DNA from 2 places in the Priestia sp. P5 genome. Region 2 is predicted to be linked to the other one. Evidence: a T-box and tRNA genes for the amino acid it is inferred to sense, from the RefSeq annotation. Region 2 holds a T-box; the other holds one or more tRNA genes.
The links. The T-box of region 2 lies ahead of pheS (phenylalanine--tRNA ligase subunit alpha). A T-box ahead of a tRNA ligase gene usually reads a tRNA of that ligase, here a tRNA-Phe.
Positions count from the first base shown of each region.

Region 1 (4,429 bases), on a different contig from region 2:
GTCCGTCATATGAGCTAATACTGAACTAAGCTTACGGCGCTCCCCTTCTGTAGTTGCCTGTGCTTCTTGAAGCTTTCTTGTTAAGTTGTTGAATGTGAGAGCTAGCTGACCAATTTCATCATATCCGTATACCTTAGCTTTTCTCGTAAAATTCCCTTTGGCCATCTCAAGTGCTTGTTTTCTCATTTCAGACATTGGACGAGTAATCGTCTGAGCTAAAAACACGCCTAAAACAGCTGTAATAAAAAGAGCAATTACCGTACCTGCTTTAAAGATCTGATTGATATTACTCATTTGATCGTAAACAGGCTCCATGGAAGCTGTTAAGTAAATAGCACCTAAGATTTCTTCGCTAGACTGAACTTTTCCATTTTTATTAGTTGAATTTGATTGACTGGCACCTACTTTATCCTGTAAACGAATAGGCTGTATCATAACTCTGATTCGCTGTCCGCTTTGATCAACAAATACATTATCAGAGTTCGTTCCTGCTAACAACGCATTTGTAATCGCCAAATCATTAGTCTTTTTACCTATGATCTGTTGAGGATTTGAGTTCGATGTAGCAATGATTCTTCTATTTTGGTCAATGACTCTTACTTCAGAGATGTCATTCATATCATTTGAAGCTAAATTGGGTCTTGAAGCAAAATCTCGTAAAATAGTCTTTAAGTCTTCCTCAAGAGTGGGTGAATCATCATCACGATTTTTCACCATTTCTTGTCCAATGTTATACGTCAGCAAGTCTGTCCGCTCTTGAAGAGACGTTCGAAAGTTGTTAACTAATTCTTTTTCTAATTGTCGTGCAAAATAGACCCCAATAATTTGCATCGCAATTAAAATGAGCAGCACATAAATCAATACAAACTTTAAATGAATAGATTGCAGGAGCCTTACTTTCTTCATCTAAAATTACTCCTGCTCTGGGCTGCGTAAATAATAGCCTACTCCACGTCTTGTTACAATCCACATTGGATGGCTTGGATTATCTTCAATTTTTTCACGTAATCTTCGAACTGTTACATCTACCGTACGCACATCACCAAAATAGTCATAGCCCCATACAGTTTGAAGCAAGTGTTCACGCGTCATAACTTGTCCAATGTGCTTCGCTAAATAATGCAGCAGCTCAAATTCACGATGAGTCAGTTCAATCGTTTCTCCGCGCTTAGACACGATATAAGCATCTGGGTGAATAACAAGTGCTCCAATTGTAATTTCATTCGTTTCGCTTTCTTCTGTTGGAACAGCTACTTGCTGATGTCTACGTAAATTAGCTTTTACACGTGCTAATAATTCACGCGTACTAAATGGCTTAGTTACATAATCATCTGCACCTAATTCTAGACCTAAAACTTTGTCAATTTCAGAGTCTTTTGCTGTTAACATGATAATTGGCATATCATATTTTTTGCGCACTTCTCGGCAAACTTCCATTCCATCTTTCTGAGGAAGCATAATATCTAATAAAATCATTTCAGGCTGTACTTCTTCCACTTTTTCAAGCGCTTCTACGCCATCATAAGCACAAAATACTTCGTAACCTTCTTTTTGCAAATTAAACTTTAAAATATCTGCAATCGGCTTTTCGTCATCTACGACTAAAATACGTTTATCCATGATCATCGTTCTCCTTTATTAGTTGAAGCAAAATATAAAAGATAGTATTCATACTGTTTGAATACCGTAGTTTTATTATACTTGATAACCCTTGAAACGTCACAAGTTCATCCTCTACTATACATGAAGATATATGATTTTCAACCACCTCTAAATACAAAAGTAATATATTACCACAAAAGAGATACAAAGCAAATAACGTTTTCTTTTAAATGTAAATAAAAGAAAAAAGCATGACTTTAAATAAAGTCATGCTTTTTGATGGCTCGGGACGGAATCGAACCGCCGACACAAGGATTTTCAGTCCTTTGCTCTACCAACTGAGCTACCGAGCCAAAATGGCGGTCCCGACGGGAATCGAACCCGCGATCTCCTGCGTGACAGGCAGGCATGTTAACCGCTACACCACGGGACCTCAGTCTATATGCTATGTATTAAAAATATTAAAAATGACCCGTACGGGATTCGAACCCGTGTTACCGCCGTGAAAGGGCGGTGTCTTAACCGCTTGACCAACGGGCCACGTTGTAACAAAAGTGAGCCATGAAGGACTCGAACCTTCGACCCTCTGATTAAAAGTCAGATGCTCTACCAACTGAGCTAATGGCTCATGTTATATCTCTTAGCGACGCTTATTATAATAACATGATATTTCATATGAATGCAATAGTTTTTTTAAAACTTTCTTTTTATTATTGAGCTTTTTTTAAAAATCTTGTTAACAAAGCACCAATTATAAATAAAAAAGGTTAGCTCACGAGGAGCTAACCTTTTTTATTTAGCTATATACACCACGTAATACATTTGTTTGTGTACGATCTGGACCTACAGAGAAAATAGATAAAGGAATACCTGTTAATTGAGACACGCGCTCTAAGTAGTGGCGAGCGTTATCAGGTAACTCATCTAATGTTTTCACACCCGTAATATCTTCTGTCCAACCTGGAAGCTCTTCATATACAGGTTCACATTCTGCAAGTGTTTTTAAGCTAGCAGGGAATTCTTCCATAACTTCCCCTTTATAACGGTAAGCTACACAAATCTTTAATGTCTCAATTCCCGTTAATACATCAATTGAGTTTAAAGATAAATCTGTGATTCCGCTAACGCGACGAGCATGACGTACAACTACACTGTCGAACCAACCTACACGGCGAGGACGACCAGTTGTTGTACCATATTCACGTCCTACTTCACGGATTTGATCACCGATTTCGTTTGTTAATTCAGTTGGGAAAGGACCGTCACCAACACGAGTTGTATACGCTTTTGATACACCTACAACGTGTTTGATTTTAGATGGACCTACACCCGAGCCAATTGTTACTCCACCCGCTACTGGGTTTGAAGATGTAACAAATGGATATGTTCCTTGGTCGATATCTAACATAACACCTTGTGCGCCTTCAAATAGTACACGACGTCCTTCGTCTAACGCATCATTTAATACTACTGATGTATCAACAACGTATTTTGCAACTTGTTGACCATACTCATAGTACTCATCTAAAATTTCTTCTAATGTAAAGCCTTCTACTTCATACATTTTTTCAAGAAGGCGATTTTTTTCTGCTAAGTTTTGTGTTAATTTTGCTTCAAATACTTCACGGTCTAGTAAATCGGCAATTCGAATACCGACACGTGCTGCTTTATCCATATAAGCTGGTCCAATACCTTTTTTCGTTGTACCAATCTTATTTTCACCTTTACGTTCTTCTTCAACTTCATCTAATTTTAAATGATATGGGAGAATCACATGAGCTCGGTTACTAATACGTAAGTTTTCTGTTGTTACACCGCGATCATGTAAGTATTTTAATTCTTGAACAAGCGCTTTTGGATCGACAACCATACCGTTTCCAATTACACACGTTTTGTCATTATAAAAAATACCTGAAGGAATTAAATGTAACTTATAAGTTTCACCATTAAACTTAATTGTGTGACCTGCATTGTTCCCACCTTGGTAACGTGCAATCACTTCTGCATTTTCTGATAGGAAGTCTGTAATCTTCCCTTTTCCTTCATCTCCCCATTGTGTTCCTACTACAACGACTGAAGACATATCTTAAGCACCTCCGCTTAGTAAGCAACAGCTCACTACGACATAATTTAACCATGGATAAGTGTATCAATTTATCACACTAAAGTCAATTAAATCCGAACGATTTAACAAAAGTTATTACAAATATATCGTATTTTGCGGAACGAATGCGATAACAATAAAATAAAACCTCTCATATTGAGAGGTTTTATGCACCAGGCGGCACTCCTGCGTCATCAAAGCGCCGCTCGAGATTAACGAATTTATTGTATTCTTTTACAAAGGCAAGCTGTACGGTTCCAACTGGACCGTTACGCTGCTTGGCTATAATAATCTCGATAATATTTTGATTTTCTGTGTCTTTTTCATAATAGTCTTCACGATATAAGAAAGCTACGATATCGGCGTCCTGCTCAATACTTCCGGATTCACGGATATCAGACATCATCGGTCGCTTATCTTGTCTCTGCTCTACGCCACGGGAAAGCTGCGATAAGGCAATAACAGGAACTTCTAATTCACGGGCTAAAGCTTTTAACGCACGTGAAATTTCAGATACTTCCTGCTGTCGGTTTTCTCCGCTTCGCCCATTACCTTGAATAAGCTGTAAGTAGTCAATTAAAATCATCCCAAGTCCGCCTTCTTGTTTCAAGCGACGACACTTAGAACGAATTTCACCTACTCGAATACCCGGTGTATCATCAATATAAATCCCTGCATTGGACAAAGATCCCATTGCCATCGTGAGCTTTCCCCAGTCATCGG
Region 1 covers NZ_JAKWFJ010000003.1:338,466-342,894, forward strand. Annotated here, with positions in the region: gene walK (cell wall metabolism sensor histidine kinase WalK) at 1-906, opposite strand, end outside; gene yycF (response regulator YycF) at 913-1,620, opposite strand; tRNA gene MMB69_RS23230 (tRNA-Phe) at 1,883-1,955, opposite strand; tRNA gene MMB69_RS23235 (tRNA-Asp) at 1,960-2,035, opposite strand; tRNA gene MMB69_RS23240 (tRNA-Glu) at 2,071-2,142, opposite strand; tRNA gene MMB69_RS23245 (tRNA-Lys) at 2,158-2,230, opposite strand; gene MMB69_RS23250 (adenylosuccinate synthase) at 2,399-3,685, opposite strand; gene dnaB (replicative DNA helicase) at 3,873-4,429, opposite strand, start outside.
Region 1: it encodes a tRNA-Phe, which carries the amino acid that the T-box ahead of pheS (phenylalanine--tRNA ligase subunit alpha) is inferred to sense. The anticodon was not compared.

Region 2 (4,429 bases):
AGGAATTCCTGGAAATGAGCGTGAACCGCGTGAGGTTATGAAGAAATATATTGCACCTTATGCAGATGAAGTAACGACGGATGGTCTAGGCAGTTTGATTGCGAAAAAGGTGGGCAATGAACAAGGGCCTAAAATTATGGTAGCCGGTCATTTGGATGAAGTCGGTTTTATGGTGACTCAAATTGATGAACGCGGCTTTATTCGTTTTCAAACGGTAGGCGGATGGTGGTCTCAAGTTATGCTTGCTCAACGCGTAACCATCGTTACATCTAAAGGAGAGGTAACGGGGATTATTGGCTCAAAGCCTCCTCATATCCTGCCTCCAGAAGTTCGTAAAAAGCCAGTTGACATTAAAGATATGTTCATCGATATTGGTGCTTCTAGCAGAGAAGAAGTAGCGGAGTGGGGAGTGAAACCTGGTGATCAGGTTGTGCCTTATTTCGAATTTACGGTTATGAACAACGAAAAGATGCTGCTAGCGAAAGCCTGGGATAACCGTATTGGCTGTGCAATTGCTATCGATGTATTAAAAGCTTTAAAAAATGAAAAACATGAAAATGTTGTGTATGGTGTAGGAACGGTGCAAGAAGAAGTTGGACTCCGAGGTGCAAAAACATCCGCTAACTTTATTGAACCGGATATTGCATTTGCTGTTGATGTCGGTATCGCTGGAGATACACCTGGTGTTTCTGATAAAGAAGCATCTTCTAAAATGGGAGATGGTCCGCAAATCATTTTATATGATGCTTCCATGGTTTCTCATAAAGGACTTCGAGATACAGTGGTAGATGTGGCAGATGAATTAAATATTCCATATCAATTTGATGCAATCGCTGGAGGCGGTACGGACTCAGGTTCTATCCATATTTCAGCTAACGGGGTGCCAGCACTTTCAATTACGATCGCAACTCGTTATATCCATTCTCATGCAGCGATGCTTCATCGTGATGATTATGAAAATGCAGTCAAATTAATTGCTGAAGTAATTAAACGCTTAGACCGTGATACGGTTAACGCAATTACGTATAATTAAAAAAAGCTCATTCTCCTAGGAGAATGAGCTTTTTGCTGTACAGAGGAAAAGGCTATTTATTTTAAACCGTTTTCAAGCGTTGTCAGAATTTCTTCTTTTTCTGATTCTGGAGACTTTTCCCAAAGCACCTCAAATAAAACACCAAGTCCAGGGAGCATTTTTTCTTCGCCGCTTTGAATAGCGTCAGAAATTGTAGCTTCAAGCTCTTCTTTTGAGTTTCCTGAAACGTTTGCAATAACAGCATTTCGTAAATTAAGATCCATCATTTTCACCTCAGCTATCGTAAAGTTACCAATAGTTTTTGTTTTCTTTGCGATTTCTATGTACAATAAAGTGAAACTTATCTAATGATTATTGAGCAAAATGTAATCGAACTATTTATTTTTGTATAGATAAAGGAGTTATGTTTGTGAAACAAATTGATTCAGTTAAAAATCCGCAGGTAAAAGCGTGGAAAAAGCTGCATAATAAAAAAGACCGTGATAAGCAGGGCCTTTTTATGGTAGAAGGCTTTCATTTAGTCGAAGAGGCTATCAAAAATAAGGATTGCGTAAAGGAACTAATTATACGCGAATCGACCGAAGTGCCCGCACAGTGGAACATAGACGGTATCGAAATAACCGTTGTAAACGAAGCAATTAGTAAGTTATTATCTGACACAGAAACACCTCAAGGAATTATTGCCGTGTGTTTTCAAACAAAGCATGCGGAAATTATTCATACAGCGCAGAAAGTATTGCTTTTAGATGCGGTGCAAGATCCAGGTAACCTAGGCACCATTATCCGAACCGCTGATGCTGCCGGAGTGGAGGCTATTATTGTTGGAGAGGGCAGCGTGGATGTGTACAACCCAAAAGTCGTTCGTTCAACGCAAGGAGCGATTTTTCATCTTCCAATTGTAAAAGGTGATTTACTCGAAATAATTTCACTGTTAAAAGAAAGAGGAATAGCGATTTACGGTACGTCGCTACAAAATGGAAAGGTCTACACGCACATAAAACCTTCAAACGAATTTGCGCTGATTGTAGGAAATGAAGGAAACGGCGTAAGCGAGAAAGTGCTGGAACAAACGGATCAGAATCTGTACATTCCTATCTATGGAAAGAGCGAGTCGCTAAATGTTGCCATCGCTTCTGGAATCTTACTTTATTATTTACGCGGAATGTAGTTGCATCGAGAACGTGTTTTCACTATAATAATACAATAGTTACATATGTAAAAAACGATGAAAGAGAGCAGTAGCTTATGTCCGTTTATGCAGGGAGAAAATGCCGTGACTGAAAGCATTTTTATAAATGTAATAAGTGAATTCACCTCTTGAGTTGACACTTAGACCATCTTACCTAGATGTAAAGGTGTTCCGGAGATTCCGTTAACTTGAATGAAGTGAACTGTATACGTCTGCGTATATAGTTAACAAGGGTGGTAACGCGACTAATCCTCGTCCCTTTTTTGGGAGGAGGTTTTTTTATTTGTCATTTTTTACGTTAAAAGGAGGAATAAGTGATGAAAGAACGTTTACAAGAACTTCAACAAGAAGCAATTGCAAAAGTCGAAGCAGCAAGTGCTTTAAAAGAATTAAACGACGTACGCGTAGCTTATTTAGGAAAGAAAGGCCCTATCACAGAAGTACTTCGCGGTATGGGAAAACTTTCAGCTGAAGAGCGTCCTGTAATGGGAGCACTTGCAAATGAAGTGCGTGAAGCTATTGCATCTAAAATTGAAGAAAAACAAACGGCGTTAGAAGCAGCTGAGGTAGAGCGCAAACTTGCTTCAGAAACAATCGACGTAACGCTGCCAGGACGCCCTGTTAAAGCGGGTACGCATCACCCGCTAACAAGCGTGATTGAAGAAGTAGAAGATTTATTCTTAGGAATGGGCTATGAAGTAGCAGAAGGACCGGAAGTAGAGCAGGACTACTATAATTTCGAAGCGCTGAACTTGCCAAAAGGTCACCCAGCACGTGATATGCAAGATACGTTCTATATTACGGAAGAAACGCTTCTTCGCACGCATACATCAACTGTTCAAGCTCGTGTTATGAACAAGAATGAAGGCAAAGAACCTGTTAAAATTATTTGCCCGGGTAAAGTGTATCGCCGCGATGACGATGATGCTACGCATTCTCATCAATTCATGCAAATTGAAGGTCTTGTAGTAGACGAAAACATTCGTATGAGTGATTTAAAAGGCACGCTTGAAGTATTTGTGAAAAAGATGTTCGGTGCAGACCGTGAAATTCGTCTTCGTCCAAGTTTCTTCCCGTTCACTGAGCCGTCTGTAGAAGTAGACGTATCGTGTGCAAAATGTGGAGGTAAAGGATGTAATGTATGTAAACAAACAGGCTGGATTGAAATTTTAGGAGCCGGCATGGTTCATCCAAACGTTCTTGAAATGGCTGGATACGATTCAACTAAATATCGTGGTTTTGCTTTCGGAATCGGTGTAGAGCGTATTGCTATGTTAAAACACGGCGTGGATGATATTCGTCATTTCTATACAAATGATGTTCGTTTCTTAGATCAATTTAAACAAGTATAAAGGAGGGACTACGATGTTTGTATCTTATCGTTGGTTACAAGAGTATGTTGACTTATCAGGCGTAACGGCAGAAGAGTTAGCAGATAAAATCACAAAAAGTGGAATTGAAGTTGAAGGTGTAGAAAACTTAAATAAAGGCATCAGCGGAGTAGTAATTGGTCACGTTGTAGAACGTGAACAGCATCCAAATGCTGATAAATTAAGCCGCTGTCAAGTAGATCTTGGCGGAGGAGAAATCGTTCAAATCGTGTGCGGAGCACCGAACGTGGCACAAGGTCAAAAAGTAGCGGTTGCAAAAGTGGGAGCTGTACTTCCAGGTAACTTTAAAATCAAGCGTGCTAAGCTTCGCGGTGAAGAATCGAACGGTATGATTTGTTCTCTTCAAGAGCTTGGCATTGAAGGCAAGCTTGTGGCAAAAGATTATCAAGAAGGCATCTTCGTGTTCCCAAGCGATGCTGAAGTAGGAGCGGATGCACTAGATGCATTAAACTTAAACGATGAAGTATTAGAACTAGGGCTAACACCAAACCGTTCAGACTGCTTAAGTATGTTAGGTGTAGCGCATGAAGTGGCTGCTATTTTACGTCGTGAAGTGAAGTACCCGTCAGTAAACGTGCAAACGTCTGATGAGCAAGCAGCTGATTATATTTCCGTTAAAGTAGAGGCAAAAGAAGACAATCCCCTTTACGTAGCGCGCGTTGTGAAAAACGTAAAAATTGCTCCGTCACCATTATGGATGCAAACGCGTTTAATGGCAGCTGGTATTCGACCTCATAACAACGTTGTTGATATTACCAACTATATTTTGCTTGAATACGGCCAGCCGCTGCATGCTTTTGACTATGATCGTCTTGG
Region 2 covers NZ_JAKWFJ010000001.1:155,998-160,426, forward strand. Annotated here, with positions in the region: gene MMB69_RS00780 (M42 family metallopeptidase) at 1-1,033, shown strand, start outside; gene sspI (small acid-soluble spore protein SspI) at 1,090-1,296, opposite strand; gene MMB69_RS00790 (TrmH family RNA methyltransferase) at 1,437-2,201, shown strand; T-box leader at 2,250-2,485, shown strand; gene pheS (phenylalanine--tRNA ligase subunit alpha) at 2,540-3,574, shown strand; gene pheT (phenylalanine--tRNA ligase subunit beta) at 3,588-4,429, shown strand, end outside.